One region of the Paenibacillus sp. TAF43_2 genome, then DNA from elsewhere that is predicted to be linked to it. Evidence: riboswitches for the same ligand, from Rfam matches in the RefSeq annotation. Region 1 holds a riboswitch; each other region holds the start of a gene.

The links. Region 1 has a riboswitch for cyclic di-GMP ahead of AB4Z17_RS19895 (EAL domain-containing protein). Riboswitches for the same ligand answer to the same signal wherever they lie in the genome.
Region 2: another riboswitch for cyclic di-GMP. It lies ahead of AB4Z17_RS23010 (anti-repressor SinI family protein); the one in region 1 lies ahead of AB4Z17_RS19895 (EAL domain-containing protein).
Region 3: another riboswitch for cyclic di-GMP. It lies ahead of AB4Z17_RS01495 (pyridoxal phosphate-dependent decarboxylase family protein); the one in region 1 lies ahead of AB4Z17_RS19895 (EAL domain-containing protein).

What each region holds. Positions count from the first base shown of each region.
Region 1 covers NZ_JBFRDK010000096.1:10,186-18,155, forward strand. The annotation lists gene AB4Z17_RS19895 (EAL domain-containing protein) at 122-3,034, opposite strand; cyclic di-GMP riboswitch class I at 3,119-3,204, opposite strand; gene AB4Z17_RS19900 (metallophosphoesterase) at 3,321-5,906, opposite strand; gene AB4Z17_RS19905 (methyltransferase domain-containing protein) at 5,912-7,177, opposite strand; gene AB4Z17_RS19910 (nucleotidyltransferase domain-containing protein) at 7,218-7,970, opposite strand, start outside.
Region 2 covers NZ_JBFRDK010000126.1:134-8,103, forward strand. The annotation lists partial or broken gene AB4Z17_RS23000 (asparagine synthetase B) at 1-441, opposite strand, end outside; gene AB4Z17_RS23005 (helix-turn-helix domain-containing protein) at 772-1,104, shown strand; gene AB4Z17_RS23010 (anti-repressor SinI family protein) at 1,119-1,280, opposite strand; cyclic di-GMP riboswitch class II at 1,299-1,380, opposite strand; gene galE (UDP-glucose 4-epimerase GalE) at 1,579-2,625, opposite strand; gene AB4Z17_RS23020 (beta-1,6-N-acetylglucosaminyltransferase) at 2,697-3,599, opposite strand; gene AB4Z17_RS23025 (right-handed parallel beta-helix repeat-containing protein) at 3,703-6,009, opposite strand; gene AB4Z17_RS23030 (lipopolysaccharide biosynthesis protein) at 6,060-7,640, opposite strand; gene AB4Z17_RS23035 (glycoside hydrolase family 88 protein) at 7,750-7,970, opposite strand, start outside.
Region 3 covers NZ_JBFRDK010000003.1:69,197-77,166, reverse strand. The annotation lists gene AB4Z17_RS01510 (ABC transporter substrate-binding protein) at 1-1,569, shown strand, start outside; gene AB4Z17_RS01505 (MFS transporter) at 1,689-2,969, opposite strand; gene AB4Z17_RS01500 (DUF423 domain-containing protein) at 3,165-3,527, shown strand; cyclic di-GMP riboswitch class I at 3,762-3,847, shown strand; gene AB4Z17_RS01495 (pyridoxal phosphate-dependent decarboxylase family protein) at 3,942-5,630, shown strand; gene AB4Z17_RS01490 (methyl-accepting chemotaxis protein) at 5,611-7,335, shown strand; gene AB4Z17_RS01485 (GDSL-type esterase/lipase family protein) at 7,444-7,970, opposite strand, start outside.

The sequences.
Region 1 (7,970 bases):
TTTTCAATAACTACTATTTCCTTTTACCCAAAGACCAATGCGGCAAAACTTTTATGCTGCACAAAAAAAACATTTCACGCCTCGGTTTTACCGAATGTAAAATGCTTTTTCATCTCATTATTTAATTATGTTTTTTCAATTCCTTAATTCGGAGTATCGGATCTCCAACATACACCTGTGTTTGAGGAAGCATGCCATCACGCTGCTTAATGGCTAGGAAATTAAGCGTATTGACGAGCTCATCCTGCTGCTTTTCTTTTAATTGAAATTGCACACCATATTCATAAATGTCTTTGCCCAGTTCATTGTACCAGACGATAAATCCGAATAGCACATACATTTGATTAAGAATTTTCGTCTTGAACATCAAGAGAATATCGCTGTTAACGGGCAGCTTCACACCGACTATAAACCGGAGCCCGCCTGGTCCGATGTTACGAACAAACACCTCTGTACTCCCAAGCTTCACACTGCTTCCTTTAAACATCGTAATGGTCATCTCTGCCAATAGACAATACTTCAAATCTATTCGAAAGCTTTTTCTCCGATTAACGAGCACCTCTTTACTAGGCATAAATAAAGCAGGCTCTTTACAAGATCTTCGGCTCAAAAGCTGCACGATGCTGTCCGGCTCTACAGGACGGCTGAAATAATAGCCTTGGATTTCATCGCATCGCTGCTCGCGTAAATAGTTGTATTGCTCCTTCGTTTCAACGCCTTCAGCCACCACCTGCATGCCAAGTTCGCCAGCCAATTGAATAATGCATTCAATAATGCTCTTATTTCTACGATCCGTCATCAACTCCTCGATAAATGACCGATCAATTTTGATCGTATCGAGTGCCAATCGCTTCAATAAATAAAGAGAGGAATAGCCGGTTCCAAAATCATCAAGCGATACTTTGATTTTTCTTTTCTTCAGCTCCAGCAGCAATTCCGTCACCGCATTCTCATTGCTAATAAAGGAGCTTTCCGTTATTTCAATTTCCAATCGATCTTGGGAAATTCCTGTCTCCTCGATAATCTGATCGATTCTATGCAATATATTTTGCTGAAGAAGCTGCTGCACCGAAAAGTTAACCGACAGCGTGACCGAAGGCAGTCCTAAGCTCTGCCACCGTTTATGCTGCAAACAGGCTTCGCGAAGCACCCATTCTCCTATCGATACAATAAGCCCCGTTTCCTCTGCGATCGGTATGAATTCAGACGGAGCAACCAATCCCCAATCTGGATGATTCCAGCGCAGCAGCGCCTCGACGCCAACAATTTCCATCGTTTGCGAATGTACTCGAGGCATATAATGAAGGAACAGCTCTCCTCTTTCCTGCGCTTTACGCAAATCATTGCTGAGTGAAAACAATTTGAATGATTGCACATTTAAAGAAGAGGAATAGCACTGTGATTGGTTGCTGCCTCTGGACTTCGCATGATAAAGAGCCGCATTCGCATTTTTCATCAACTGCTCCACCGAGCTCCCATCGCCAGGCGATTGACTGATTCCAATACTTGCGGTTACATTCAGCTCATATCCTTCTATCAAAAATTGCTCATTGATAAGCTTAATAATAGTAGCTGCCATATCCTTGATTTCGTTTTGCTGCTTTACATCAGCTATAATAATTGCAAATTCGTCTCCGCCAAGTCGGAATACGGTTTGGCCATCACGTAAATTGCTCATCAATCGAAAGGCGATTTGTTTCAGCAGCTCATCCCCAATCGGATGCCCAAGCGTATCATTTACATATTTGAAACGATCCACGTCAATCAGCATGATCGCCAGCCTCTGCTTAAAATACTCGCTTACCCTTAGCTGCTTATCTAGCTGGTCTTCAAACATTCTGCGATTTGGCATCTCCGTTAAATAATCGTGGTAAGCCAAATATTGATTTAATTCCTCAGCCTTGCTCCGATCCGTAACATCAAGGACTACGCCAACGATCGCCTGCTCACCCATATTTGACACTTGATTATAGTGCACTTCGCAATGAATAATCGTCCCATCTTGCTTAATGGCTCTGTGGCAGAAATTAGATAAAGACTGCCCCTCCTGTAACTTCGTTAGCTGATTAACGACGGCTTCACGGTCTAAAGGATGGATCGTCTGTATAATATCCATACCGATCAAGGAGTCATAACCAAACATTTTATTGAGCTGGTCGTTTGAATAAACGAAGTTGTTTTTTTGCGCGACAAAAATACCGACAATGGATTGCTCAACAATACTGCGGTATTTTAATTCGGTCTCAGTCAATGATTGCTCAATCATTTTTTGCTGCGTAATATCCTTGGCAATGCCGTAGACGCCGATAAGCTTTTTATTAATAATGATTGGAATATTGGTCACATTAAATTCGACCGTTTGCCCTGTTCTCGTAATGCCTGTCGTATCATAGTTTTGAGGATTCAGCGTCTTGACCGTTTGCTCAAAATATTGAATCGTTTTATCCAGTGCTGCGTCATCTACAAATTTATGAAAACTATCATTTATAATTTCCTCTTTCGTATATCCAAAAACTTGCTCAAGCACAGAATTGCATGACAAAAAACGCCCTTGTGCGTCTAAAGAAAAGACCGCGTCAGGGTTGTTTTCAAATATCGATTTATAAAGCTGCTCTTCTAGTGTGAGGCGATGCTGTATTTTTTTATTTTCCGTTACATCCTGAATCATGCCTATCGTCAACAATATCTCGTTTTCGGCATTCCGTATGAACGTAATGTTTTCCACCACATATCTAACTTCACCGCCTTGACGAACGATTCTGTACTCGGAAACGCTTTCCTTTTTTGATTCAATTGCAAGGTGGAACTGCTCATTAACGCGCTCACGATCTTCGGGATGTACAAACTCAAAAAATTGTTCAATCGTCATCGAGAAATCAGATTTCATACCATATATTTCGAACATTTGATTCGACCAGGATGCTTCTCTGCGAATATGGTCAAACTCCCAGTAGCCTAAATTCGCTAACTTTTGAACAATATTAAAACTACCAACATTAACATTTCCATTAAAACGTTTAATCATTTGTTTCATTGCTAAATATCCCCTCTTATTCATAACGTAGGCGGTAACCTGAAGTTTTTAAGGAGAGGATATAGGTATGTTATCACTCATCCTTTTGGCAACCCAGCCACCTTTGGAAATTTCCTTTAGGCCTGTTGGCTTTGCGTCATTGTCTTTCGACAACTTTGCTTTTTACTAGGACTTTTTACATATACCAGTATTCCATATTATTCCGATATATACCATAACCAATTTCATAATAGGTCGAATGATGTAGAAAAACCTCCCATTTTGGGAGGTTTGGTATATTGATGTTTTACAATCTAGGATCGATTTCCTTCTCTTTGGCAACCTCAAACAAAAGATTCGCAACAGCCGCTTGATATCCATCGTTTTCTGGGGCAATTTCAGCAAAAGGAATCGCCAGCATATGCTGTCCTAGCCGGTACTCGTTAAATGATGTACGAAGCTTTTGCGTAATATTTTTTTGCTTGATGAGCTTATTGTACTTGTGCGGAAATCTATAATCATAACCGTAAATAATAGACATGTATTCCTTATTGCGCACTTTCATATAGGGAACCGTGTACGGCTGAGGCAGCTCGGGCTTAATCACGACACCTTCCATATGATTGTCTACCGTAAGCGTGTAGAAATATTTTTCTGCAAGCTCATAGCTCTCCGCATCAGACAGCACAAGCGTGATGAATGGATCGTCAGATAGGAATCGATACATCTCAGAGGTTTTCCACCCTGGCAGCTGCTCGCTTCCGTCTACGTATGCGATTTTGAGCAGCGAAAATGGCTTGTATTCAAGTTCCCCTGCCTCGGCATACAGCTCCAGCTGCCTCTTATACGTTTCATATGCTTTGACATGCTCGTCAATTGGCTTGTTTTTCTCAAGAATAGAATGAACATGCTTAAAATTTTGATAGACGGCTAGGCCATACTTCTCATTAATAGCCCCTTTGCTAAGGTGAAACTGATCCTTTTCAAAACCGCTTTCCTTGAAATCATGCGCAAGCTTTCCGAACGCTTCCTCGAATCCATTCGCCTTCAGAAAAGCRAGCTCTGTCTCAAGCCCCTTCTCAATTGGCTTAAACTGCTTTTCGATGAGACCTTCCCCCAGCGCCTCCCATGGCAAAAGCTCGCCATCGAGCAGGAGCATCGATATATCGTTTTCCTTCATGTAGCTTCCGAATCTTTGCAGAAGTCGCTCATAAACAGCGGTTAGGTCAACCTTATTTATTTTGTACCCATTGCGGCTCACTGCAAAAGATTGCTCGATATCTGCATGCAGATAAACATTGCAGCGTGATCCCATGTATTTGGGCTGCAGCACGACCTCTTTAACACCGCGCTCCACAAAATAGTTCAGCCCTTTCCTCAGCGATTCCAGCTCACCCGCCGCTTCATCCTTATCTGCAGGAGACATGGTTCCTGAGATAAAGTTAATTTTATTGCGCGAACAATACTGCAATCTGCGGGCTTCATCGTCATCCAGCTCTTGCAGCGATACTTTGCGTTCCTCTTTGAAGAGTGCAGGAAGCTCCCCTTCCATGCCGGCTATTGACGATTTCTGTGATTTGAAAGTCGGCTTCACCGACAGAGAAACCGAGGTTAGCAGATTGCCGTGAACTGCGCCTGAATCCAAATGGATTTTATTTCTGATCCGAAATGCTTGTTTAGCAGCCACATGCCCAAAAACGTGATACGGCTGGTTTCCTGCTGCATCCCGCTTCAGAAACGCAAGCTGTGCTTCAATCGGCGCCGATCGGTCAAGCCTGAAATTGCGCTGATGACGGATCGAATTCACATCCAGCTTGCCAATATATTTGTTCTCGCATGGCGCGTGAGTTACATAATAGGATGGTCCTGCTTTTCCTACCATTCTGTAGTGAGGCTTCGACAGCGATACGAGATGATTAAACTTCTGGAGCAGCTCAGCATCGCCTCTCAGCACCTCAGTGGAATCGAAGTAGGCATGCAGCAGCTCCTCTTCCACACCTTTGATTTCACCACGCATATATTTATGGACGAAGTTTTCATGATTGCCAAGCACAAACAAAAACTTATCCTGATTCGTATATAGGAAATCAATGATTTCCTTTGTGCGGCTTCCCTTATCGATCCAATCTCCAACGAGCAATACTTTTGTACCGCTGACCTTCCCAGTCTCAACCAGTACATTGCCCTCTAGTTGAAACCCATGGCTAACGAGCAAAGCCTTCAGCTCATCCACACATTCGTGAACGTCACCGACGATAATCGTCTTCTGGTCCAGCGGTAAAAAAACGTCCAAATACTCAGCAGCATCCTCGATTATAATCTTATAATCCGGATTCGCAACCTTATCCATAGGGGAATAAAAATCTTTAGCCCGCACCTTGTGAACTTTGCTGTATTTCTCCCTCGAGAGCGAACCAAGCACATCCTTGCGCAAACGATTAATGTGGCTCGTTATCAGCTTCTTCGAACGCTCCGATGAATAATAATCATCCCGCTTCTTGTAATCAAACAGCACGACTTCAAGGTTGTAGTTGTTTTCCTTTGCAACCTCCCTCACTCTCGCCCGGAAATCCTCCGACAACCCTGTTGTATCCACGACAACAAATTCCGCATTAATGGGGAAAGTAGTGACCAGCCGCAGCTTCTCGAACAAAAGGCGGAAAGCCTGATCGCTCGCTTCAAGCATGATTTGATCATATTTATCATAATCAGAGCCTAGAAGCTCTTGTCTAATGCTATCGGATGAAATATATTGCACGTTCGCATTCATGCCCTTGCTGTCATCCCTAAATCGCAGCTGCGGCATCAGCACTTCGTTTGCAAAGGTTGTTTTCCCGCATTCCGTCGTGCCAATCAACATAAAAATCGTATGGACTCTCGTTCTCATTTCCATTGACGCTACTCTCTCCTCTTCCGCAAAATCGCACCCTGCGTCGTTTGTATACCGTTCACTCCGTCGCCGATTGCGACAAATTGGCTTTCCACGGATTGATCTTTAATCGTTTCGAGCAGCCACTCTTGAAATTCCGCTCGCCCAAGCTCCCATTTATGGTCATCATGCCGGAAGTCTTCCAGCTCATAATAAGCATTAAACTCTGCATTAGGTGTTGTCAGCACAAAATAATCAAAATCAACATGTTCGCATATTTGCTGTATTAGAACAGCTGCCTCATTTAGACTCATATGCTCAATAACCTCGGTCAAAATGACATCCACCTGCTCGCCGTTATAAGCCTCTAGAAAGTGTTCAATGGAAGGAAAGGTAGCGATGTTGTCCAGTTCCTTTGCTTTCGCCTTCCGCTCTACCACCTCTAGCAGCGGCTCATGGATATCAACCGCGTAGTAGCTGTCTTCAATTTTGGACGCAAATGGAATCGCATAGAAACCTTCTCCACAGCCAACGTCGAGAATGGCCTTATTGAACGGAAGCACGCTTCCGATATAGCTTCTCCGCTGCTGAGCCGTCCCGCCGAAGGAGAGTTGAACCGCATAACGATCTGTTTTCTCCAGCTCTTCTTTATATTTCTTGAACCGGTCTCTTGAAGCTAGAAAATTGCGGGCAAACAAGCTTCGTATATAAAAGGGTGCGTCGATAATTTGGATACTCTTCACATATTTAATCAACACATCATCAGAAATATCGATGTATTCGTCGCTGAACATCGAGAGGAAGAGACAAAGCACACTAACGACATGCATAAGCTCATATAACGATTTATGCGTCTTAATGGTAAGCGAATAGCTCTTATGCGCCAGGTGTACAGCTTCAAATGTATAATCGGTAAGATGCTTCTCAAAAAAATGAATATAACGCAAAAGCTCAATATGTATCATATTGATATGGAAGGTATGCTCGTATTGCTCCGTGTCACTCGAATGCTGCGCTTTGAGCGGCGCTGCAAAAAATTCATTGATCGCTCCCAGTACAAAGAGCGGCGTATTATATCGCGATACATTGAGGTACTCAAATTGATCCTGCCTATGCTGCTTGTATGAAACCTCATTGTCAGCATCCTTAAAATAAACGTTGAAGGTTGCTTCATCGGTATACCAGCCGTAGGCCATTCCTTTGCGAACAGCGCGCAGCAGCATGCCTGACCCCGGATTTTTTCTGATGACGAACGAAAAGCTTGGGTTCGTCGATTTCACTTGCACAATAGCCATCCTTAACTTCCCCTTACCTGTCAATTAAAAGCAACACTAGTTAATCCCAAACCTCTTGTAATGCTCTGCGGAACAAGTCATCAAGCTGATTGTCCTGCGCAGTTCCCCCTTGCCCCATTGCGAATGCGATTTGTTCAAAATGAACCATTCGCTCCTCCAAATAGGTATTAATAACTTGCAGCCTAGGCTCATAATCGAGCTCGTCGCCCGCTTTTTTCCGTCGCAGCAATTGTTCAACCGTAGCTCTCAGCTCGCTCTGCTCAGGAATAAGCGCCTCTACTAAACGATCAAATTCGATTGGAGGCATCGAGTTGTACTTCGCAATCCAGCCGCAAGCGAGAATCGGCCTTAACACATAAAAATACTTTTTTATTTTCACTTGCTCGCCTTGCAGATACTCTCGGTAGTTCCCTTTTGCCATATGGAGATAATGGTACATGCATGACTTCGGCGAGAAAGATAACGGAGAGGCGCTGCGGATTTGTTTGGCTACTGAGTATTTCGTAAAGTATGGAATCGGTGATTGCAGCCATTCGAGCAGCGGCGGATTCGACTTGCGAAACAGATTAAGCGCTTTGCGCAAATCCCAGCCGTTTATATCGAGCAGATCGCTAATAGGGCGTTCGATTACATCTCTTTTGTCAAAAATCGATAAATACCATTCTACCGGCCTGACATAAATAAATCGAACGTCGTAATCGCTGTCCTTAGAAGGGAAACCCCACGCCCTGCTTCCCGATTCGCACGCATAAACGATGCGAACCTGTTCCTCCCGTTCGATTTTACCCAGCTC
Region 2 (7,970 bases), on a different contig from region 1:
CAATGTTCGACAACCTGAGAAGTCTCTGGCAGCAAACACTCTTTGTTCTCTCTCATCCCATATCATAAAAGCAAAATCACCGATCAGATGCTTGGGTGACTCAACCCCCCATTTCGCATAGGAGAGTAAAATCAGTTCGGCATCAGTGATTTGCACTCTACGGTCAAGCTCTACATTTAATGCTTCAAACAGCTCAATGCGGTTATCAATAATTGCATCGGCACTTATGACTAAGCGTCTTTCCGAATCATAATAGGGATTGCATTCCCCGACAGACTCTGGTGTAATCCATTGATTATGGCATCCAACAAACACATTGTTCTTATTCCATGCTTGAGCTGTATTGCAAGGAAACCGTGATAATTGCTGCATCAGTCTATTCCCCTGATCTAACACATGGGCTGTCTGATCAACTTCATAAACGACTGCTATTGCGCTCATTCGTGCCTCCGATTTAGATAGCCAGCGTGTTCTTCAATCGAACGAGATGCGAGCATCATTGAATGTCTTTTAGTTCTTAATAAAGAACATATTTGAATAATACACTTGAAAACAGACGTTGTCAATCGTTTTTTCACCAAAATATCACAAAATAAAACGAAACATCGTTCTTTTATAAGAACAACATTTCGAAATGGGTTTAACCTTATTTTTTTCTAATTTAGACGTCATTTTATTTTTTATTCGTTAAAACTTACAAGCTTTCGCAATTAAGAATTATTCGTTATAATAGTGTTAGTCTACAACGAAGAGATAACGGGGGAGTTTGCTATGATCGGAGAACGTATTCAGATGCTGCGCAAGAGAAAAGGCCTATCCCTAACGGAGTTGTCGCAACGGGCAGGCGTCGCAAAATCTTACTTAAGCTCTATTGAACGAGGGCTCCAGCAAAATCCTTCGATTCAATTTCTCGAAAAGGTAGGCGCAGTATTAAACGTAACGGTTGAAGAATTTTTAAATAGCGATGAAAACAATGATCGTAAAACAAGCAATCTAGACACCGAGTGGGCCGATCTAGTTCGAGAAGCAATGGCTTCTGGCGTAAGCAAAGATCAGTTTAAAGAATTTTTAGAATTCAATAAATGGAAAATAAAGCGAGAGTAGCGCTTTATTTTCTTTTATACGGCTGTTTCTTGTATATCATCTTTCTTGCTTTCTTCAAGACATAGTAATACCTTTCTAACATCTTCCTTGCTAAACCCCAAAGAACGTGCATTCATGATTAATGCTACCCATTCCATATCTAAATCCTGATTATCCTCTGATTTTGTAAGTACCATTTTCCCATGTCCCCCATTCAATTTGGGACGGTTGCACCACTGACTCCATGCGTTTAAGGTGCCCAGATACTAAACGCATTTCAACGTCTCCCTATGCTTGTCATTCGTTTATAGATGTATTATAAATCACTCTAATTGCGTATGCTGTCGCTTCCTGTCTCACAAAAATGAAAGATAATTACATTTTTTGTCGAATTTATTTAATGATTGTTAAAGGGAGCAGGGGAAGGAGATAGAGCCCGCTAGATCAAATTAGGAGCTCTAAAATGTTGCTTTATTAACAGAGCTATCCGGTATATTATTTTGCTGCAAGTTCAGATTTCAACAGTGCATCTTCTTCATAACCATTCGGATTTGAAAATTGCCATCTCCACGTATCGCTGCACATTTCTTCTATTCCTTTTGTTGCAAACCAATTCAATTCTTCATTTGCCTTCAGCGTATCTGCATAACAAACAGCAATATCGCCAGGTCTGCGGCTAACGACCTCGTATGGAATGCTTTGACCAGTTACCTTCTCGAAGGCTGCAATCATCTCTAACACACTGTAGCCATTCCCAGTGCCAAGATTATATATATTCACATTTGATTTTCTACTCATCTTTTCCAGTGCCTTTACATGCCCCTTTGCTAGATCTACTACATGAATGTAGTCTCTCACTCCAGTGCCATCCACAGTTGGATAATCATTTCCAAATACATGCAACTGTTTAAGCTTGCCAACAGCTACCTGCGATATGTAAGGCATTAAGTTGTTTGGCACGCCATTTGGATTTTCTCCAATTCGACCACTTTTATGGGCGCCAATAGGGTTGAAATACCTCAGGATCGTTATTCCCCAGCTGTTATCTGAACTAGCTAGATCCAGTAAAATTTGTTCTAGCATGAGCTTAGTCCGACCATATGGATTTGTTGCTGAGAGCGGTGAATCCTCAATAATCGGAACTTGTTCGGGCCGTCCATAAACAGTAGCCGAGGAACTAAACACTAATTTATGAACACCAAATTTCCTCATGACTCCACAAAGAATTAAAGTGCTCGTTATATTGGTATGATAATAAGATAAAGGCATTTGAACAGACTCTCCGACAGCCTTTAACCCAGCGAAGTGAATAACAGCATCAATAGCATGATTCGAAAATACATGCTCGAGTCCCTTTTGATCCATAAGATCCATTTGATAAAAGGTAAAGGTTTTATTTGTAATCTCTTTCACTCTTTCTAAAGCGATATAGCTGCTATTAGACAAATTATCAACAACCACTAATTCATATCCCGCTTCAAGAAGCTCAATGCAAGTATGACTGCCTATGTACCCCGCTCCGCCTGTTACTAAAATTGCCATTTTATTTACCCCTCTCAATAATTCTTAATAAAGAACAACTAAATCAAAAAAACACCTCTCCGATGCTAAGCTCACATGCATACCTTTTCGCTGTAATAATTTATCATTGCTGCATCTTCTCTTTCATCGAATTTTCTCGCAAAGTATTTATTCGATTTTTCAATAGAATCAATATCTTTAAAGCTTAGATTTATGGGGTGATTACTATTGTTATATTTTTCTCCCCATTTTAAATAAGTTAAATTATCATTAGTGACCTGATCCGCATATTTCGAGTTCATAACTAAGGTTTGAAAAAACCATTCATCTGGGCACAGAGCATATTTGAAATATTGATAATACCATTTGTTTTGGTCAAGAAAATCTATGATAAATCTTGCAACTTCAATTGGCATGCAGAACCACGAGGAGCCATGATACAACAAATAATTGTTAGGCATTAACTGACGGTTAGGGAAAAGAACTAAACCTTTCTTATACATTTTCAGCATTATGCTTCTGAAAACTCTAAGCGGGTGGAATGTATTGTATTGTCTTCTTGCTGAATCAAACCATTTCATATTTACATGTGCAGCAGAAATATCACGATCATGAATAAATTTCGCAGACATAAATATTTTATTGGGATTTTCCATTAAATGAACTTTAAGACCATTTTTAACGAGTAAATCCTGACCGCTCCTTAAGCATACAAAGTCATACTCTACTTTTGAGGTTAATACCTTCCTTAGCAGCATGATCGTTGCATCCACTTGGCTAATATCTCCCCATTTCACATTACAGCTTTCCTCCAACACGTTAATGCGTGGGGATCTATTAATTTTAGGTGATACCTCATCATAATTTTTTTTATCAATATGAACATATACATCTGCCGTATCGGTTGCAGTCAATTGGCTAATAAACGTATTTACTTGGGCTGGGTTTTTATGAATTTGCAATATGTAGGCAGTTGAGGGTAAAGCTGACTTCATTAGTTCACTCTCCTTAATTCTTAATAACGAACATTATATTTTAAAATAGTCCCTGCCTCAACTTGTAAGTGACAGGGATCTATTCTTTTTTTAGAGTTAAAGGCTAGCTGCTGCTAAGATCAGTGTTGTCAATCAATCGGACATATGGGGCGGTTCCTGTTACGGTTACACCGCTAAATGTAGATTTAGCGATAGTTACAGATTGATTTTGCCGAATCCAATTTAAATTTACTTTCGTGTTTTCAAGATAAGATTGTGAAAATACAGCTTTGTTCGCATTGTCCGACTTGCCAATAGCTGAATTTATAAAGGTGGTGCCTGAAACGATTGAATTGCCATCCACCGCGATACCAGAATTTTGTAGCAACGATGATCTCAGCGTAACTTGCCGAGTGAACTTTGCATCGGTCGAACCAAGCTGAACGTCACTTGCCCCCATAACCGTACTTTTAGCTCTTATAAATTCACTATTGCTAATATGAGATGCCTCAAATTTTGCAGAACCTTCGATAACCGTCATGCCGTTAATCATGTTTGGGCGTCCTACATAATCTTGAGGAACGTTTATTAATACATCGTAATTCTTTACCGTAACATTTCTAATGACAGCACCAGCTGCTAAAATATTGAAGTTTCGTGCTAAAGCATTGTCGTTGCGCCAATCTCGTTCTATTGTGATGTTGGACAAATAACATCTTCCGTAATTGAATCTGCTAATGTTAAACCCAGGCTGTCCAGCGTCTTTAATAACAACTGGTGGACCTCCCTTCGTTTCAGATACCTGAAATGCTACGGAAGAGATATTTACTGTGTAATATAATTTATCAATGCTAATTCCTGTCGGAACCTTGCCTACCCATTGTTCAAATGATATTTGTGCACCGTTGCCCATGCCATGTGGAGTGCTATACGTAAAAGTTCCTGTAGTCACATTAACTGCAGGTGTCCCAAAATAGCCATAAACACTGGAGCCACTAACCATTCCATCTTTAATGACACAATTTTGTACGACTGCCCCTCTTACATCATTAAGCTTTAAATTCCCTCTCAGAAATACTGCATCATTCACAAAATTATCACCTTGCACAATTAAATCACAATCCGTAAATGAGTTGTTTATATATGCTACTAATGGGTAATTTGAATATGAGCTTACTCCACCAACATTTTTGCCTTCAAAGTTATTTCCAACCAAGTTAATCTCAGTACCATCAACATTAACAAAATGTCCTCTTGCGTTGCTGTAGATATAATTGTCTGTAATATAAATTCTATAATTCAATTCAAATCCTGACGGATTAGTCGCAGACTTAACTGGTATGTTACTTTGGCTTACAAGGGACTCAACATCAATGCCAAACATTGGAGGCGTTCCAGTTCGGAAATTTGATGTTACCCCATCATCGTCATACCCAATATGATGAATATGATTGCGGTATACATGCACATCATTTGAACCGCATAATGAAATACCTTGTCTGCGGCAATGATGAATATTAGTGTCATGAATGAGTATTTGGTTCCCCATCTGTTCCTGCGTATATAAAGAAGGATCATCATAATATTGTTCCCAGCCGGTAAGAATCCCGTCACCTGTGCAATCAGAGATCTCAATATCACTTATTTCAATATGATTGGAACCAAAAATTCCAATACCAAAACCACTTTCGTGGGTATAAGCTGCATTATCAACCTTTCCTCGAAGCGCACTAATCTGACTATCAGTCATAGGAGAAGGCAATGAGATGGCAAATATCATTTTGTTGTTCTTACTTACGTCTTTATCCTCATTTAACAGCCAACCTCTTCCGGTTGGATTAGCTGGAGCAAAAGCACCGTTTGTTCGAGATCCAACAAATGTAGCCTTAGATACAGTATCTTTATATTGATAAAATGAATAGTTCGTTGTATTAACGCCTGTCATGTTCCATAGTCTAAAATTTGTAAGCAGTCCTGGATTCGCGTATCGATCGAGCACTTCACTTCTAATCCAATTCGGATTATCGTTTAGTGTTCCGTCAGCGTTAACTCCACCTCTAGTGAAGTTAACATAAATCTCGTACACATGCGTTTTCTTGTCACCCGTTAATTTCCCGCCGGATAACTTGGCATGAGTAATTTTTCTCATTTCAACGATTGAATAACTCGGTGATGAATTTGTTTCCATTTCAATGGAGCAGCCTAGTTCCAACTCTAGATGAATACCGCTTAGTAGTTTAATAGCAACTAAGGAACTAGGATCCATTCTTACGCAATAAGTTCCACTGGGCAGAATAATATGTTGATAGCCCTCAGACTTTGCCCATGCAATAGCTTCATTTATCCCACTTGTTGTTGCGGCAGCATTCGATCTGTCATTGCTTATATTAAAACGATCAAGTTCAATTCGGTATGACCCATATTGCTGCATAACTTTCACCTCCGTTTTACTCTTAACATATGTAGCTTGTCAGAGAAAGGTTACTTAGTTCCGCCAACTTCCATATGACGTTTGCGTTTAATTGTCTTATGATAAATTGTGCTTACTTTCGGCAGCTTAAGCAGCAATGAACGAGCAACAACGAATAAATATTTAAATTCCGCCGTTCTATAAAAGAGTGCAACGTAAATAATATTAACTAGAATAAAGCAAAGGACGCTCTGAAAAATTAGCTCTAATAGTGTATTTGAAGGTATTAGTTTAATAACTCTAGTAGCAATTAGACATGTAACAGCACCAATAATTGTATAGTACACATAACTGCGATAATAGAGGCCAACAGGCTGATGGAAAACCTTCTTATAAACTAACCAAGGCGTATACCAAAAAGGGATCATTAATGCACTTATTACGGATCCTGCAAAAATACCTGCGATACCCCATAATTTTACAAAAATTAGAGAAACACCTAAGTTAATCACGGCTTGAAACATTGGGGAAAACCGATCCTCATGAAATATGCCTGCAGTTATTTTTACTGCACTTAGTGAATTTCGCATTCCTCTCTCATAAAATGCGATGACAAGTACAAGAAGTACAATATTCGTCATCTTAAACTCAGTGCCTATCCAAATATCGATGAATGGCTCAACCATCAGATAAAGCATGATTGATAACAATGAATATAACCAGAAATTAAGTAGATAAGTGACTTTGAAAATACGATAAATAGCCTCAGCACTTTCTTTCGCCACTAAATTGCCTAAACTATGATAGGTATTCGTAAAAACCTGATTCAAAAATGTCCGGCATATATCAATCAACATTTTATAATTGGAATAGAGACCAACGGCAGCAATACTTACAAATGAAGAAATAAGAATGCTATCTACGCCAAAAATAAAGTAATTCCCGACATTTTGAAGAATGATAGCTTTCATATTTTTTATGAAGCTAGCTTTCGTTTCTGGATCTAGTTTTCTCTTTATCTTTTCTCTAAGGAATGGATACATTTTATCGACAATATAGGCTACTATAATAGAGGTAATTATGGACAGGATACTCTCGACTGTTAAGTAGAGTATGTAGTTTTCTGTGAAATAGAGGATTGCAATTTTCATGCACGTAGAAATAATGGCAGAAATCGAGAAAACGATCGTTACAATATAGTTTTTCTGATTAACATTTAAAAAAGAATTCTTGTATACAAACAAATATGGTGCTGCTGTATTAATAAGAAAGAGCACATAAATAAAGCTAATATTTTCAACGCTTGTTTCCTTAATAAATAGATCAAGAAATGGCATAAGTCCCAGACCCAGCACCAGAACTACGCCTGCAATGATCTGATAGGCTTTCTTATACAATTGCATTAAAGCTAAAATTTTTGGTCGATCGTTATCAGCTACTGGCTTGTATAAATTATAGATGATGCTTGAGCCAATACCCGCTTCAGCTAATGTAAGCATGGAGAGAATACTTGTAAACAATCCATTTATCCCCAAGTATTCAATTCCTAAGCTGTTAATGAAGACGGTACGCGAAATAAAACTTAATGCCGTTATAATAATTTGATTGCCTAGCCCAGCCGAAATATTAAGGAGTGAACTTTTTATTCTCATTTGAATCTCCTATCTGACGAAGCCCATTGTAACAACAAATCTTGATACTAAATATCTTTATACACGGCTGATTTGTTTCTGGTTTGCTAATTTCCATTTTTCATCCTTTTTATGCAACCCTCGAATGTTTATAATGGTTTATAATTCGTATACAAAACCCTTGTGTAAACGGGAGAACATTAAACAGCATAGAATAAACACCAATATCCTTTGTATCACCTTGTGAGAAATCTACAGCTCCATTTCTTCGAGTAACCTTCATTAAATATTGAATGGCTCGCTCTGTACCTTCCATACATTCATCCGCTATTTCCTCAATTTGAGAGGCTT
Region 3 (7,970 bases), on a different contig from region 1:
CTTTGGCTGGCATTTGTACTAACATTCGTTTTCATTTTAAGTGCATGCTCAGGCAACAGCAACAAAGAAGTAACATCTCCGAAACCAGCGAATGAAGGAACCGAGACCGCTACGGAACAGCCTGCTACTGAGCAGCCTGCCGCTGCAGAAGAGGGGATCGATACTTCCAAGGAAGTTAAGCTTAAAATGATTTTTGTAGGTCCGAAGCCGGTAGATTATGATACGGTGTTTGCTGGAATTAATAAGAAGCTGAAGGAAAAAATTAATGCGACAGTTGAGGGCGAATTTCTAGATTGGTCCGATTGGGCTCAAAAGTATCCACTAAAACTAGCAGCCAACGAAGAATTTGACTTAATTTATTCCGCGAACTGGGCTGGATATAATGATCAGGCGTTGAAGGGCGGATTTTTAGAGCTAACGGAAGATATGCTCTCTAAATACATGCCGGAAACTTGGGAAATCATGCCGAAATCCAGCTGGGATCAAGCAAAGGTAGACAGCAAGCTATACATGGTTCCTCAGAACAGCGGGGAGTCCGTTGAGAAGCTCATCTTGTACCGCGAAGATTTGCGTGTGAAATATAATCTTCCTGCGATCGACAGTCCTGAAGCTTACGCGAATTACTTAAAGGCGGTTTCTGAAAATGAGAAGGGTATTGTACCCTTTACGCCAGAAACAGGTGATTGGAAGCTCCACAATTTAGATCGTATTTTACTTAAGCAGCAAAGTGAGTGGAATATGCTTGATTTCGATCTTCCGATCGGGTTTAAGCTGACAGATGAGACGGGCAAAATCTTCAATGTGTATGAAACAGAAGAGTTCAAGCAGCTGCTCTACTACTATAAGGATCTTGCAGATCATAATGCATGGTCAAAAAACGTATTGAACAACAAAAATGATCACCAGCAGGATTTTAAAGAAGGCAAAACGGCATCGATTACTCATAATATGGGTACGCTCGGTTCCTTGAAGGCAGCGATGGAAAGAGAAAACTCTCCATATAAAGCTGCGCTTGCCGATATTACGCCTGCTAAGAAAAAGTCTCAAGCCGTTGCTACGCAAAATGGAACATCGGTTCATGCGACTTCGAAAAATCCAGAACGTGCACTGATGTTCATTAACTTGATGCAAAATGATAAAGAACTTCATAATCTCATGATGTACGGTATTGATGGCGTGAACTATGTAGCTGATGGCGACGATAAACTTAAGTCGACAGACAAGACTGCCAATTATACGGGCTTCTCCAACTGGAGCTTTAACTCTCCGCTCAATCGTACGGATGCGGCATTCCCAGAAGAGGCATCTGCCATGAGCAAAGCATGGGAAGCAACGGTATATCACTACCCGCTTGAAACCTTTGTGTTCGACAACAGCAAAGTGAAAACAGAAGTGGCTAATGTGAGCAACGTCATGCTCCGTTATGCGATTCCACTCGAATACGGTGCGATTAAAGATGTAGATAAAGGCTTGGAAGATTTGCAGAAAAAAATCAAGGCCGCCGGAATCGATAAGATCATTGCAGAGGTACAAAGCCAAGTCGATGCATTCCTTGCAGCGCGGAAATAATTGAAAAAAAATCAGCCCCCAGATTGTATCTGAGGGCTGATTTTCTGTTTAAAATATAAGATTTTATAAGCTTTCATCTTATAAGCTACTCATATCTAACGGTCAAAGCTGCTGTTGCGTCAAATAGACGCTGAAGGCGTTTTTGCTGCGGCAGCCGTTTTTTTCTCGCGAAACAACATAAAAAATAGCATAGATGCCGTGACATACAGTGCTCCAGTTATGCTGAACGTGATGGCGTATCCCCAGTAGTAGCCATAAGTAGCAATGAGATGAGAATGAATGGGTCCCATCGTAGCCCATCCAAGCATAAAAGCGGTCTGCATACAGGAGTTGGCTAGGCTTTGCTTTTTTGCAGAAACCCGGTCGATCAAAATAGCCGATTGCAGCGGATTGGCCGCATTCATAAGCGCTTGTCTGAATAGAAAGCTTATAGAAGCGACGAGCAACAGGTTTGTAAAACCCGTTAATAGCAGGAATGGCAGCGATAAGGTTTGGAAAATAACAATCGCTTTCACTTGTCCAACTCGATTGGCAAGCGACGGGCCAATGAGCATAGAGATGATGGTCATGACTTGACCTAATGAAAGCAATAAGCTCATCGCACTAAGCGATATCGAGAACCGATTGGTGAAATACAAATTCAAATAAGGAACAACAAGGCCCGATCCGATACCAATCAAAAGCTGTATGGAGGCGAACTTAATAATAAATGACATTTCTTTATTAGGGTGAGCTGTTTGGTTCGAAGCAGGCTGCTCGTTAGTTGCTTCAACACTTTCCTTCTGGCTGCGCGCAGATTCCCTAATGGCTTGCAAAGGTAGAAATGCTGCAATTGTCGCTATACTGCCTGCAAGTAAAACGATTTTGAAAGAGAGCAGCTTACTTAGTCCTGCCGCCTGCATAATATCTGCAATGACGCCTCCGCCAAGGCTGCCGCCGACCTGAGAAGCGAGAACAAATGCTGAAAAAATACTGAAAATGCGCAGTCGATCTGCTTTAGCTACGTTTGTGGCAAGAAAGGGAATGGCAAGCACCTGAAAGATGGCAGCAAATAAGCCGGTCAGAACGGCCATTGTAAGTAAGCTGCTTTCTGTTTCAAATAATGAGCGTCCAGCGAGTACCACACCGCTGCAAAGAGCGCCAATGACGAGCAAGCGCTTGCGGCTGGCGCGATCGCCGAATAAGCCAATGGGAATGAAACATAACGCGGTTGCGAGTGATTGCATACTGACAATTTTTCCGCTCATGGCATCGGGGTAACCGAGCTCGTGAATGTACAAATTGTAGAGTACCGAGAACATGCCCGTACCGATTTGATATAACATGTTTGCTAGAAAAAATAAACGAATATTGCGGGACCAGCCCTGCCACTCTGTGGCGGTAGATTGAATGAATTTCACGTAGATGCCTCCTGATGCTATACCAAACTACATTACTCCTCTGGCAACAGTAAATCAATCGGAAATTATTATGTAGAGAAAAAAATTGAAATTGTAATTTTATATATGGTATTGGAGTATTGCTAGTAATTCCCTGCTCCTTTCAATCATGATATGCTTAACTTGCAAATTCATAAAATGAGGAGAGATGTTGATATGCAAACATTTATTATGCTCGGATGTATTCTCATGGTGCTCGCGGTCGCAATTGGAGCTTTCGGCGCACATGCACTGAAAAGCAAGATCACACCGGACAAGCTGAAGGTTTATGAGGTCGGCGTACAGTATCACATCGCACATGCATTAGGTTTAATTCTGATTGGACTGCTCGCGGGTCAGTATCCGGGTGCTCAAATGATCATTACGGGCGGTTGGTTTTTGGTAGCGGGAATTATATTGTTCTCGGGAAGCCTATATGTACTTAGTGTTGCTAAAGCTCGGTTTCTTGGTCCAATTACACCGCTAGGCGGGCTTTCTTTTATGATTGGTTGGGTGCTTGTCGCTGTAGGTGTTCTTTAGGGAAATTGTTGAGCTTTTAATATTTAATATCTATCTTCTATGACCATTGTAAAGAATTTATTTATGTTTACATGAAATAGTGATGGAAAAGTATGAAGATTTTGAAAATATAGATGCAACTCTATTAGTTTAAGACATAATTAACCAAAAATTATATTGATCTCCGAAAAATAAAATAGTAAAATGATTTCGATAGATGTAAATGTTTGCTAATAAGTTTGCAAATTTGTCCAAATTAAATATTGGCAAAACCATCGAAAGGTGGTGACGCAAAGCTATAGGGACTACTTCTTTCAAAGAAATGTCAGCCAGTTGCGAATTAATATGCAGAAGGTATACCTATGGTTATTTTTAGGTATGCCTTTTTGATTGTAAAAAATAGAGAGAAAAATGAATGGTGGAGAGTGGTACAGCATGAATAGGAAAGACCAGCCTAATATTAAAAGTTTATTTCCAAGTGAAGACGGCAACATAACGCAACGAAATTACATGTTAGATTTAATTGAACAGATTGTAAGTGGTGTTGATGAATTAAAGGATCCGGAATCGGTATTTCTTAAAGGAGAAAAAGAACGTGGTCCTCATTTCTATAAAGAACTAGCGGAGGCAAGCAGAATTCCCGCAATGGGAAATCCATTAGAAGAAGTCAATAAAGAACTCTTAAAATTGCTTCATGCTCATCCTTATCATACAAAATACTTTTTAACAAATATTTTGCCTATGGCTAGTATTCCAGGTGTACTTGGCATGATTGCAGCATTTATGGTTAATGGCAATAATTTATGGGATGTGTATGGTCCGGCGGCTGCGGAAGCTGAAGTTAAAGTCGTGGCGATGATGTCAGATCTCGTGGGCTATAATCCTTCTGAAAGCGGCGGATATACGACATGGGGCGGCCAAGGAGCTATATTCACTGGTTTAAGGCTGGCAATAAATAAAGCCTGTCCGACTGCAGCTCAAAACGGGGTTCCACAAAATTTATATGCCTTTTGTTCGGAGGCGGCCCATTACAGCCTTTATAAATCAGTTGAGGCTACAGGTCTAGGGAGCAAACATTTAATTAAGATTAGAACAAACGAAGATTCATCAATGGATGTAAATGATTTGAAAGAAAAGATGGAAAACGTCATTATGCACGGAGGCATCCCAATATACGTCGTTGCTACTACGGGTACGACTGATGCAATGGGTATTGATAACATAGATGACATTTATAAAATGACAGAGCTGCTCTCGCAGAAGCATAACATTCAAAGACCGCATATTCATGCCGACTCAGCTTTAGGTGGCTTTTTTGCATTTTATAATGATTACGATTTTGAAGGAAACCCTTTAAGCATTGAGAGTGATACGCTTGTTGCTCTAAAGTTGATTCAAGAGAGAATGCAGCATCTCATGAAAGCAGACTCGCTTTGTTTCGATTTTCAAAAGCTGGGACAGACGCCTTATTCAACGAGCTTATTTTTAGCAAAAAATGCTGCTGATTTAAAGCTTCTTGATTTGGACCCAGATGAGACTCCTTATGTTGGACACCGTGGATATGGACAATATCACACCAGCTATACTCTTGAATGCTCAAGAATGGGAAGTTCCATCAGTATTTATAGCGCGCTATTAGCGTTTGGAATAGAAGGCTATCAAAAGCTGCTTGCCCAATTTGTTGAGGTGAATGTCACATTCAGAAAGACCTTGCAAAGAGAAATACCTGAAGCCGTTATTGTAAATCATCTAAACCCTGGTATTGTTACACTCTTTAGACTTTATGAGGATAAACAAAATGGTTATGAAAAAGAATATGCCGGCTCCATGAGCTATGCTGAAGTAGAAGAGATTAATAAATTAAATGAGCTATTGTTTGAGATTCTTGGAAGAGACCGCGGAGAAATGTTCTTTGGCGATACCAAAAAACATCTTTATGTCCCAACCTTGGATAACAAAAGAATAGCATTGTATGCGAGTAAATTATTTGTTATTTCGCCGCATACACAAGTAACCGATGTTGATAAAATCGTCGCTTATCTAAAAGCAAAAATCAATGAAACCTATGTGGAATATATGCGAATTAGTAAAAAGGAGTATACTCATGAAGAAATCTATACTTAGTTTTAATTGGTACAAAGAACATCTCTCTGTGAAAATCGCTCTCAGTATTCTCTTATTGCAAGTGATAACCTGTGCAGCCTTTGCAGTATCCAGCTATATGACCCAGCAGAATTTATCTGAGAAACTATTGGAACAATTCGATAAACGTCTTATAACCGATATACAAATTGCAAGCAATACATTATCTGCAATCCCTGGTTCAGAAAAGCAATTGCAAACGACAGACGATCCTAACTATGCAATTATTAAGAAAGAACTCGAAAAATTACAAGACGTACATAGCTTAGAAAATATTTTTATATTATCAAATAGTCAGAATAACGAGCGAATTCTTGTACTATCAGGAGTACCAGATGATTTTAACACTCCTTACCCATTTACAGATGAAATGAAACAAGCCATCGATTCAAAAAAAACTGTAATCAGCCCTATTTACAAAGATGAGTATGGAACGCATAAATCTATATTTGTCCCACTCTCAGATGAGTCTGGTCAAGCCTATGGTATTCTTGGGATAGATTTAGATGCTTCAGTTGTCCCAAAAACAACATCAAGCTCTAATTTAACAACGATTATTATTTCTCTCATCGTACTTGTGGTGGGTAGTTTAATTGCAATTGTTATAAGTAAAGTTATTACGAATCCGCTCCGCAAATTAATGGTAGCAGCCAACAAAATTGCTGCGGGCGATATGAAAACGACATTTGCTATTAATAGCAAGGATGAAATCGGGAAATTATCGATATCATTTAGCTTAATGATTAATAGTCTTAGTCAACTAATTCAACAAGTCATTGCTTCATCTAATCTTATATCCGATACAAGCCAGCACCTAAAACAGTCAGTAAATGAATCAACGAACAGCGCGCAGCAAGTTGCGGAATCAACGAACCGAATGACAGAAGGCATTAACGAAATTGTGCAAAGCGTCACTCACAGCCATACAAATATTAATCATATCGATGTCGAGATTAAAGATGTCTCAAGCGGTATGAAGGAGATTCAGGTCATTGCTACAGACGTTCATATCCAATCCGAGCAAGGACAGGATTTAGTAGGACGTACTCTCGAACAAATGACTGTCATCAAACAAGCTATGCAGCAATCCCAAGAGGCTGCTATAACATTAGGACAACGATCCAATGAAATAAATGAAATCATTACTATTATTTCAGAAATATCCAATCAAACGAATTTGTTAGCTTTAAATGCTTCCATAGAAGCGGCTCGTGCAGGAGAGGTTGGCAGAGGTTTTGCTGTTGTAGCCGGTGAGGTGAAGAAACTTGCAGCACAATCTGCTGAAGCGGCGCTTTCTGTAGCAGAGCTTGTTTCCAGTACTCAAACAAATAGTTTATTAGTAATGAAATGTATTGAGGAAGGCAGCAAGGCTGTTGAACAAGGGCATTCGTGGATTCAAGGAACTTATGATAACTTCAAAGGAATTTATGGAGGGGTTTCAGAGTTTACCGAGCATACAAGCCATATGTTCAGTGCTTTAGACAAGGTCGATGAATCCTTTATGAAAATAACAGATTCTATGCAGCAAATCTCTGGAATTACACAAGAACAGGCTGCAGGGACGGAAGAGGTTGCTGCGGCTGCGCAGCAGCAAAGCGCTTCTATGCAGGAAATATCAGCAGTTATTGTTCAACTTTCGACTCTTTCTGTTGATCTAAATGAATCGGTTAAACAGTACAAATTATAAAATAGAAATAACGGTATACAGGAAGCGGGTTGGGGATCATTTATCTCCAGCCCGCTTTCATTATACCGGTGGCAGCCATCATTAACCTTTGTGAGTGATGCATGATGACTAATTGCGAGAAGCAAGATAGGGAATTAATCCGTTTGCGATCACTTGATGACCTCGATCATTGGGATGGATAGGCAGAGTACCGCTTAATGCATCTTCTAATCTGCCATTACGGTAGCCATAGATTAGCGAGGCTTGTTTTCCTTCAAACCATCTATGAGCGGGAGCGATTTGTGCATGATAGCTTTGGGCAACCTCTATCGTCGTGTAATTTAATTGGTCGATAGCAGCAGCTGCTAGAGAACTATTCGGAAACGGATTATATTGCGTGCAGCAAATAATACGGGCGTTACTCACGCTTTTTATATGAGCGAGAATGGCTCGTAAATTTTGCCTGTAGGGAGTTAAGATCGGTTTTATAGCTATTTGCTGTTGGTTCTTAATCGAAGACAAAGCAGCGTTTGCTAAATCTACCCCTCCAATCCAAACAGAAACAACATCGGATTTGCTGATAGCAGCCGAACCCTTCCAGATGACTGCGTTTAATAGATCATGACTGGTCCAGCCCGGACGAGCTAATACATATC